3 regions of the Streptomyces rimosus genome follow, and region 3 is predicted to be linked to each of the others. Evidence: predicted binding sites of a transcription regulator. Region 3 holds the regulator's gene; each other region holds the start of a gene.

Region 1 (3,275 bases), 1.1 Mb from region 3:
CGAGCGAACCCTCCAGCACCTTGGCGGCGTGCACCAGAGCGGAGCCACCACCGGAGACGATGCCCTCCTCGACCGCGGCGCGGGTCGCGGAGATGGCGTCCTCCAGACGGTGCTTCTTCTCCTTGAGCTCGACCTCGGTGGCCGCACCCACGCGGATCACGCAGACGCCGCCGGCCAGCTTCGCCAGACGCTCCTGGAGCTTCTCGCGGTCCCAGTCGGAGTCCGTGGTCTCGATCTCGCCCTTGATCTGGTTGACGCGGCCCTCGACGTCCTCGGACTTGCCGCCACCGTCGACGATGGTGGTGTCGTCCTTGGTCACGGTCACGCGGCGGGCGGTGCCCAGCACGTCCAGACCGGCCTGGTCGAGCTTGAGGCCGACCTCCTCGGCGATGACGGTCGCGCCGGTCAGGGCGGCCATGTCGCCGAGCATCGCCTTGCGGCGGTCACCGAAGCCGGGGGCCTTGACGGCCACCGCGTTGAAGGTGCCGCGGATCTTGTTGACGACCAGCGTCGACAGGGCCTCGCCCTCGACGTCCTCGGCGATGATCAGCAGCGGCTTCGAGGAGCCGGCCTGGATGACCTTCTCCAGCAGCGGCAGCAGGTCCTGGATCGAGGAGATCTTGCCCTGGTGGATGAGGATGTACGGGTCCTCCAGGACGGCTTCCATGCGCTCCTGGTCGGTGACCATGTACGGCGACAGGTAGCCCTTGTCGAAGGCCATGCCCTCGGTGAAGTCCAGCTCCAGACCGAAGGTGTTGGACTCCTCGACGGTGATCACACCGTCCTTGCCGACCTTGTCCATCGCCTCGGCGATCAGCTCGCCGACCTGCTTGTCCTGGGCGGACAGACCGGCGACGGCGGCGATGTCGGACTTCTCGTCGATCGGACGGGCGGTCGCGAGCAGGTCGTCGGACACGGCCTTGACCGCGGCGTCGATGCCCTTCTTCAGGGCGGCCGGGGAGGCACCGGCGGCGACGTTGCGCAGACCCTCGCGAACCAGCGCCTGGGCCAGCACGGTGGCGGTGGTGGTGCCGTCACCAGCGATGTCGTTGGTCTTGGTCGCCACCTCCTTCACCAGCTGCGCGCCGAGGTTCTCGTACGGGTCGTCGATCTCGACCTCGCGGGCGATGGTGACACCGTCGTTGGTGATCGTGGGGGCGCCGAACTTCTTGTCGATGACGACGTTGCGGCCCTTGGGGCCGATCGTCACCTTCACGGTGTCGGCAAGCTTGTTGACGCCGCGCTCAAGGGCGCGACGGGCGTCCTCGTCGAACTTCAGGATCTTCGCCATGAGTTACGTGTCCTTAGTCGTTCTCTCCAACGAGCTGCGCCCCGGGCGACCGGTTGTTTAGACGCGGGAACCAGGGGCGCAGATCAAGGCAATCTTCGGTGAATTACTTCTCGACGATCGCGAGCACGTCGCGCGCCGAGAGAACGAGGTACTCCTCGCCGTTGTACTTCACCTCGGTGCCGCCGTACTTGCTGTAGAGCACGACGTCGCCGACGTTCACGTCGAGCGGAAGACGGTTGCCGTCCTCGAAGCGGCCCGGGCCCACGGCCAGGACGACGCCCTCCTGGGGCTTCTCCTTGGCAGTGTCCGGAATGACCAGGCCCGAAGCCGTGGTCTGCTCGGCGTCGAGCGGCTGGACCACGATGCGGTCCTCAAGCGGCTTGATGGCAACCTTGGAGCTGGCGGTCGTCACGATCCGACCTCCCCCTTCGGAGATCTCACGGGGTTAACTGTCTGAGGTGGCGACCAGGTGGATCCGTCGTCGCGGGTGCCGGACCTGCCCGTCGCTGTGTTTGGCACTCCCCGGTGGAGAGTGCCAGGGCCGAGACTATGACGCGGTTAGCACTCGGTCAAGCGGAGTGCCAATTGCGTCGCGGCGCGGTGGGGGGCGATACGGGGCCGTCGGTCACTTTGCCCCGGGTGGGGGTACCCCATGCATGCCGCTGGCGCGGCGGGTGGGGTGGGGGTCTGGACCGCGCTTCGCGCGGATACGCATTGGCTTTGTTGTGGGGCGGGGGTGCCCAGGGGGCCATCTCCTCGGCGCCTGGAGTGGCCGTCATGTCTGGACGCAACCATGTAACGGTCGCCTGCGGGGAGTGTCCCCCTGCACACCCCCTCCCGTCGGTGTGGCGTGTGCGGGCCGGTGGGGGGAGGGGGAAAGAAGCCTGGTGCGCGCCCCCCCCATGAGCGGAAGCTCGCCCTTGCGTAGGCGCAGGGCCCGGGCGGCTCCGCGTCGTGCGGAGGGGGCCGCATGGGTCCGGCCGCCAGGGGTCTGTAAAAGACCCCCGCCACGGCGGCGGGAAAGCCGCCCACGGCGCGGGCTCGGGGACACGTAGGGGTCTCCCCGCAGGCGACCGAAGCCCCGGTTGCGTCCATACACTTCGGCCGCTCCAGGCAACGAGGAGAGACCCCTGCGGGGCCCCGAGCCCCCACCCACCGAACCCCAGGCGCAAACCCGCACCCCCACCGGGGCCACACCCACCTCCAGCCGACGCCACAAACCAGGGCACACCCCGCACAATGGCCCCATGCACATACTGGTCGTGGAGGACGAAGAGGGGCTGGCCGACTCCTTGCGTCGGGGGCTGGCGGCCGAGGGGCACTGGGTGGACGTGGCCCGGGACGGGCATCGGGGGCTGGAGCTGGCGCTCTCCGCGGCGTATGACGCGATCGTGCTGGACGTGATGCTGCCGGGGCCCAGCGGGTACGAGATCTGCGGACGGCTGCGGCGCCGCGACGACTGGACGCCCGTACTGATGCTGACCGCCAAGGACGGCGAGTACGACGAGGCCGAGGGGCTGGACGCGGGCGCCGACGACTACCTCACCAAGCCGTTCTCCTTCGTCGTGCTGCTCGCCCGCCTCCGCGCCCTCACCCGGCGCGGCCGCGCCGCCGAGCGCCCCCGTACGCTCCAGTGCGGCGATCTCACCCTGGACGCCGAGGCCCGCCGCTGCCGCCGCGGCGACACCGACATCGAGCTGACGGCCCGCGAACTGGCCGTACTGCGCTGCCTCATGGCGGGCGAAGGCCAGGCGGTCGCCAAGCGCGACATCCTCGACGAGGTGTGGGACTCACCGGCCGACGTGGACCCCAACATCGTCGAGGTGTACGTCTCGTCCCTCCGCAAGAAGGTCGACACCCCGTTCGGCCGCCACTCGATCCGTACGGTGCACGGCACGGGTTACCGAATGGCACCCGGTGAGGACTGAACCCCGCACACAGCACCAGAGCCAGAACCGGACCACCCGGTTCTGGCACCGGCATC
Region 2 (3,275 bases), 2.4 Mb from region 3:
CCCGGGCCCCGGTACGCCCGCGCCCGCCCGCCCCTCCGCACACCCCTCCCGCGACCTGGAAGGCAGAAACACCATGAGCGTCAACGTCCGCATCCCGACCATCCTGCGCACCTACACCGGCGGTCGGGCCGAGGTGCCCGCCGAAGGGGCCACCCTCTCCGAGGTCATCCAGGACCTGGAGAAGAACCACGCCGGCATCGCGGCGCGCGTCCTGGACGACACCGGCAAGCTGCGCCGCTTCGTGAACGTCTATGTCAACGACGACGATGTGCGCTTCGAGCAGGGCCTCGAAACCCCGACGCCGGACGGCGCGGGCGTCTCGATCATTCCCGCGGTGGCCGGCGGCTGCTGAGCGCGGGAAAGTCCCAACGATCGTTTCCGGCCCTTTAGGGGGCCGGTGGCCGGAATCGCCCCGTCCACGGCAAGCGGACGGGGCGATTCCGTGTTGTTAAAGGCGATACAGTTGGGGTGACCCCCCGTCGAGCCCGTGCCGAGCGCATATGAGACCCCGGCAAGTTGTGGGCGAAGTGTGGACATGATTCGTCCCATTGGTGAGCTTTGCCCGGCCCGACTTGCCCGGGAGTAAGGGCTTATAACCGCATTTTTGCGATTGTTCGCGAGCAGAATTCTCGTCCGATTGACCTGTTGCGCTGGGCAGTTGGACAGATACATTCAGCGGCGGTCGACGCGTTCCGGCGCACACCCCCTCCTGTCGGGGGGTGAGGTCTGACCCGGGTCCGCGGAGTGCGGTCCTGTGCAAGGGCCAGTAATAGGGGAGTTAGGCATGGCTCAGGGCACCGTCAAGTGGTTCAACGCGGAGAAGGGGTACGGCTTCATCGCGGTCGACGGTGGTGCGGATGTTTTCGTCCACTACAGCGCGATCCAGATGGACGGTTACCGCACCCTTGAGGAGGGTCAGCGGGTCGAGTTCGAGATCTCGCAGGGCCAGAAAGGGCCGCAGGCGGACATGGTCCGCGTGGCCGGCTGATAGCGCCGACCGACTGCTGCGTACGAAGGTCCGCGTCCTCCCGTGGGGACGCGGACCTTCTGTGTTGGGGTGGGGTCCACGGGGAAGTGCCAGATCAGCCGGTCGCACCCCGTTTGACACCTGGGCTCGGCGGGGATGGCTCCCGCCAACGCGCTTGCACTCTCATGTGCCGAGTGCTAATCATTGCGTTAGCACTCTACGAGTGAGAGTGACAGCTAAGGACCGACTCGGTGAGGTCCGCGGGCCGGTGGGGCAAGGAACCACAGGGTCGCAGACCGTCCGTCGCGGGCGCCAGCACGGTCCGGAGTATCCACCCTCCCCCAGACGCAGTCCGGGGGGACCCCCAGTCCGGGAGGACCACTTCACATGGCCAAGATCATCGCGTTCGACGAGGAGGCACGGCGCGGTCTCGAGCGCGGGATGAACCAGCTCGCCGACGCCGTCAAGGTCACCCTTGGCCCCAAGGGCCGCAACGTCGTCCTCGAGAAGAAGTGGGGCGCCCCCACGATCACCAACGATGGTGTGTCCATCGCCAAGGAGATCGAGCTCGAGGACCCGTACGAGAAGATCGGCGCCGAGCTGGTCAAGGAGGTCGCGAAGAAGACGGACGACGTCGCCGGTGACGGCACGACGACCGCGACCGTCCTGGCCCAGGCCCTGGTCCGCGAGGGCCTGCGCAACGTCGCCGCCGGCGCCAACCCGATGGCGCTCAAGCGCGGTATCGAGCGCGCCGTCGAGGCCGTCTCCGCCGCCCTGCTGGAGCAGGCGAAGGACGTGGAGACCAAGGAGCAGATCGCCTCGACCGCCTCCATCTCCGCCGCCGACACCCAGATCGGCGAGCTGATCGCCGAGGCCATGGACAAGGTGGGCAAGGAAGGCGTCATCACCGTCGAGGAGTCCCAGACCTTCGGTCTGGAGCTGGAGCTCACCGAGGGTATGCGCTTCGACAAGGGCTACATCTCGGCGTACTTCGCCACCGACATGGAGCGTATGGAGGCGTCGCTCGACGACCCGTACATCCTCATCGTCAACTCCAAGATCTCCAACGTGAAGGACCTCCTTCCGCTGCTGGAGAAGGTCATGCAGTCGGGCAAGCCGCTGCTGATCATCGCCGAGGACGTCGAGGGCGAGGCCCTGTCGACCCTGGTCGTCAACAAGATCCGCGGCACCTTCAAGTCCGTCGCCGTCAAGGCCCCGGGCTTCGGCGACCGCCGCAAGGCCATGCTCGGCGACATCGCCATCCTCACCGGTGGCACGGTCATCTCCGAGGAGGTCGGCCTCAAGCTGGAGAACGCCGGTCTCGACCTGCTGGGCCGCGCCCGCAAGGTCGTCATCACCAAGGACGAGACCACCATCGTCGACGGTGCCGGTGACAGCGAGCAGGTCCAGGGCCGCGTCAACCAGATCCGCGCCGAGATCGAGAACAGCGACTCGGACTACGACCGCGAGAAGCTCCAGGAGCGTCTGGCGAAGCTGGCCGGCGGCGTGGCCGTCATCAAGGCCGGTGCCGCCACCGAGGTCGAGCTCAAGGAGCGCAAGCACCGCATCGAGGACGCCGTGCGCAACGCGAAGGCGGCCGTCGAGGAGGGCATCGTCGCCGGCGGTGGCGTCGCCCTGCTGCAGGCCTCCTCGGTCTTCGAGAAGCTGGAGCTGGAGGGTGACGAGGCCACCGGTGCCGCCGCTGTGAAGCTGGCGCTGGAGGCCCCGCTGAAGCAGATCTCCGTCAACGGCGGCCTCGAGGGCGGCGTTGTCGTGGAGAAGGTGCGCAACCTGGCCGTCGGCCACGGTCTGAACGCCGCGACCGGCGAGTACGTCGACATGATCGCCGAGGGCATCATCGACCCCGCCAAGGTCACCCGTTCCGCGCTGCAGAACGCCGCGTCGATCGCCGCGCTGTTCCTGACCACCGAGGCCGTCATCGCCGACAAGCCGGAGAAGGCCGCCGCGGCCGGTGCTCCGGGCGGCATGCCGGGCGGTGACATGGACTTCTGATCCTCCCGGGTCATCTGTCCTCGATCGCCGGGGCGGTACCCCTCCTCCCAGGGGGGTGCCGCCCCGGCGGCGTTTTCGTCCGGCGCGTCACCGGTCTCGTACGGCTGAGGTCCGCCGGTTCCGTACGGCGGTCCTTGCGCCGCCCCCGGGCCATCGGTGCACGATCGGCCCATGACGACTCGAAACGGGCGGACCGCCCGACCGGACCGGTTCGCCGCGGACACCGTCGCGCTGATCACCGGGGGCAGCAGCGGCGTGGGCCTGGCGGCCGCGCGGCGGCTGCTCGACGACGGCG
Region 3 (3,275 bases):
GCCGGGCCGACGGCCGTACGAGCGTGACGGGCTTGCCGTCCAGCAGGAAGCCGCGTGGCGTCATGGGGAAGACCCGGTGCTTGCCGAAGCGGTCTTCGAGGGTGACCGTGGGGCCCTCGGCGGTCTTCTCGCAGCGGACCACCGCGCCGCAGAACCCGGTCACGGCCTCCTCGACCACCAGGTCCGGCTCCGCCGCGACCTCGGGGGCCGGCTGCTGCTTCTTCCACGGCGGGGTCAGGCCCGGGCCGTACTGTCTGCTGCGCATCCGACAGACGATAAGAAGGGATGGCCGGTCAGCGCCGCGACACGCCGAAGCGACGGCTGAGCGCGTCACGTTGCTCACGGACGAATCGGGCATCCACGACAGCGCCGTGCCCGGGTACGTACACCGCGTCCTCCCCGCCGAGCGCCAGCAGCCGGTCCAGCGCGGCGGGCCACTGCCCGGGGACCGCGTCCGGCCCGGCCTGGGGCTCGCCGGACTCCTCGACCAGGTCGCCGCAGAAGACGACCTCGGGCGAGCCGTGCGTACCGGGGACGAGGACCACCAGGTCGTGGGCGGTGTGCCCGGGGCCGACGTTGGCGAGCAGCACCTGCCGGCCGCCGAGGTCGAGGACGCGTTCGCCGGAGACGAGGTGGTGCGGGCGGACGAGGAGATCGGTGGCCTCGGCGGCGGCGTCGGGGTCCACGCCGTACGACACCGCGTCGCGCCGCAGCTCTTCCTGGGCGCGCGGCAGATACGTATCGAGACCCGCCGCTCCGAAGACCTGGACGCCCGCGAAGGCCGCGGCGCCCAGCACGTGATCGAAGTGCGGGTGGGTCAGCGCGACGTGCGTCACGTCACGGCCCACGATGCCGCGCAGCTCGCGGCGCAGCCGGGCGCCGTCCCGGAGCGTCGCGCCGGTGTCGACGATCAGCACGCCGGTGGCGCCGACGACGGCACCGACGGTCTCGTCCCAGCCGGGCATCCGGCGCCGCCCGACCCCCGCGCCGAGCTCTTCCCACCCGGCTTCTTCCCACGTCGTACGCATACCGAGACGCTAGCCGCCGGGGGCGGACCTCCGCCCGCCGGACCGTCGGACCCGCGCCTTCCGCGCCGCGATACGGTGGCCCGCCGGACCGGTGGTTCCCGGCCTCCCGCACGTACGCGCGGCCCGCCGCCCGTACGCCGCGATGCGCCGCCCCGGCCGTGCCGGGCACGTCCCCGGTACCGCGGCCCTTGCCCTGCCCACGTGACCCGGCCGTACACTTGGTCCGGGTCTGGCACTCGGACCTGATGAGTGCCAGGGAAGACGACCCGGGAAAGAACCGGCCCCGCGCCGGTGACACGGCCGGACTGGAGGTGTGCGCGATGCTCAGTGAACGCAGACTCGAAGTGCTGCGCGCCATCGTCCAGGACTATGTCGGGACCGAGGAGCCGGTCGGCTCCAAGGCGCTGACCCAGCGGCACAAGCTCGGTGTCTCACCCGCCACGGTCCGCAACGACATGGCGGCGCTGGAGGACGAGGGCTTCATCGCCCAGCCGCACACCAGCGCCGGGCGCATCCCCACGGACAAGGGCTACCGTCTCTTCGTCGACAAGCTGGCGGGCGTCAAGCCGCTTTCCAGCCCCGAGCGGCGCGCCATCCAGAACTTCCTGGACGGCGCCGTCGACCTCGACGACGTGGTGGGGCGTACGGTACGGCTGCTGGCGCAGCTCACGCGGCAGGTCGCCGTCGTGCAGTACCCGTCCCTGACCCGGTCCACGGTGCGTCATGTGGAACTGCTGTCGATGGCTCCGGCGCGGCTGATGCTGGTCCTGATCACGGACACCGGCCGGGTCGAGCAGCGCATGGTGGACTGTCCGGCGCCGTTCGGTGAGACCTCCTTGGCGGACCTGCGGGCGCGGCTGAACAGCCGCGTGGTGGGCCGGCGGTTCACGGACGTGCCGCAGCTCGTGCAGGATCTCCCGGAGTCCTTCGAGCAGGAGGACCGGGGGACGGTCTCGACAGTCCTGTCGGTGTTGCTGGAGACTTTGGTGGAGGAGACCGAAGAGCGGCTGATGATCGGCGGCACCGCCAATCTCACGCGCTTCGGGCACGATTTCCCACTGACCATCCGGCCGGTGCTGGAGGCTCTGGAGGAGCAGGTGGTGCTCCTCAAACTGCTCGGGGAGGCCAAGGACTCCGGCATGACCGTACGCATCGGGCATGAGAATGCCCATGAGGGCCTGACGTCCACATCGGTCGTCGCGGTCGGCTACGGTTCGGGCGACGAGGCAGTCGCCAAACTCGGCGTGGTCGGACCGACCCGCATGGACTACCCCGGAACGATGGGAGCGGTACGCGCAGTGGCACGTTACGTCGGACAGATCCTCGCGGAGTCGTAAGTGGCCACGGACTATTACGCGGTCCTCGGCGTACGGCGCGACGCCTCGCAGGACGAGATCAAGAAGGCTTTCCGGCGGCTGGCGCGCGAGCTGCACCCGGATGTGAACCCCGACCCGAAGACCCAGGAGCGGTTCAAGGAGATCAACGCCGCTTACGAGGTGCTCTCGGACCCGCAGAAGAAGCAGGTCTACGACCTCGGCGGCGACCCCCTCTCGCAGGCGGGTGGCGGCGGCGGGGCCGGCGGCTTCGGCGCGGGCTTCGGCAACTTCTCCGACATCATGGACGCGTTCTTCGGCACGGCCTCGCAGCGCGGACCGCGGTCCCGCACGCGCCGCGGCCAGGACGCGATGATCCGGCTGGACGTCGAGCTGGACGAGGCGGCCTTCGGCACCACCAAGGACATCCAGGTCGACACCGCCGTCGTCTGCACGACCTGTTCGGGCGAGGGCGCCGCGCCCGGCACCTCGGCGCAGACCTGTGACATGTGCCGCGGCCGCGGCGAGGTCTCCCAGGTCACCCGGTCCTTCCTGGGCCAGGTCATGACCTCCCGGCCGTGCCCGCAGTGCCAGGGCTTCGGTACGGTCGTGCCGACCCCGTGCCCCGAGTGCGCCGGCGACGGCCGCATCCGCTCGCGCCGTACGCTCACGGTCAAGATCCCGGCCGGTGTGGACAACGGCACGCGCATCCAGCTCGCCGGCGAGGGCGAGGTCGGCCCCGGCGGCGGCCCGGCCGGCGACCTGTACGTCGAGATCCACGAGCTGCCGCACCCGACGTTCCAGCGGCGCGGCGACGACCTGCACTGCACGGTCACGATCCCGATGACGGCGGCGGCGCTGGGCACGAAGTGCCCGCTGGAGACGCTGGACGGCGTGGAGGAGATCGACATCCGGCCCGGAACCCAGTCCGGCC

What was found. Region 3 encodes HrcA, which represses chaperone genes, less so after heat shock. Its sites were predicted from a motif close to TTNGCACTCNGNNNNNCNGAGTGCNAA; they were not measured.
Region 1: a site for HrcA is predicted at 1,850-1,876, ahead of groES (co-chaperone GroES). Genes of this name have one in related genera too.
Region 2: a site for HrcA is predicted at 1,177-1,203, ahead of groL (chaperonin GroEL). Genes of this name have one in related genera too.

Annotation. Positions count from the first base shown of each region.
Region 1 covers NZ_CP023688.1:5,243,095-5,246,369, reverse strand. The annotation lists gene groL (chaperonin GroEL) at 1-1,291, opposite strand, end outside; gene groES (co-chaperone GroES) at 1,395-1,703, opposite strand; gene CP984_RS22475 (response regulator transcription factor) at 2,539-3,219, shown strand.
Region 2 covers NZ_CP023688.1:3,868,199-3,871,473, reverse strand. The annotation lists gene CP984_RS16085 (MoaD/ThiS family protein) at 74-352, shown strand; gene CP984_RS16080 (cold-shock protein) at 785-988, shown strand; gene groL (chaperonin GroEL) at 1,355-2,980, shown strand; gene CP984_RS16070 (SDR family NAD(P)-dependent oxidoreductase) at 3,152-3,275, shown strand, end outside.
Region 3 covers NZ_CP023688.1:6,306,904-6,310,178, forward strand. The annotation lists gene CP984_RS27250 (DUF3097 domain-containing protein) at 1-265, opposite strand, end outside; gene CP984_RS27255 (MBL fold metallo-hydrolase) at 294-1,028, opposite strand; gene hrcA (heat-inducible transcriptional repressor HrcA) at 1,349-2,365, shown strand; gene dnaJ (molecular chaperone DnaJ) at 2,366-3,275, shown strand, end outside.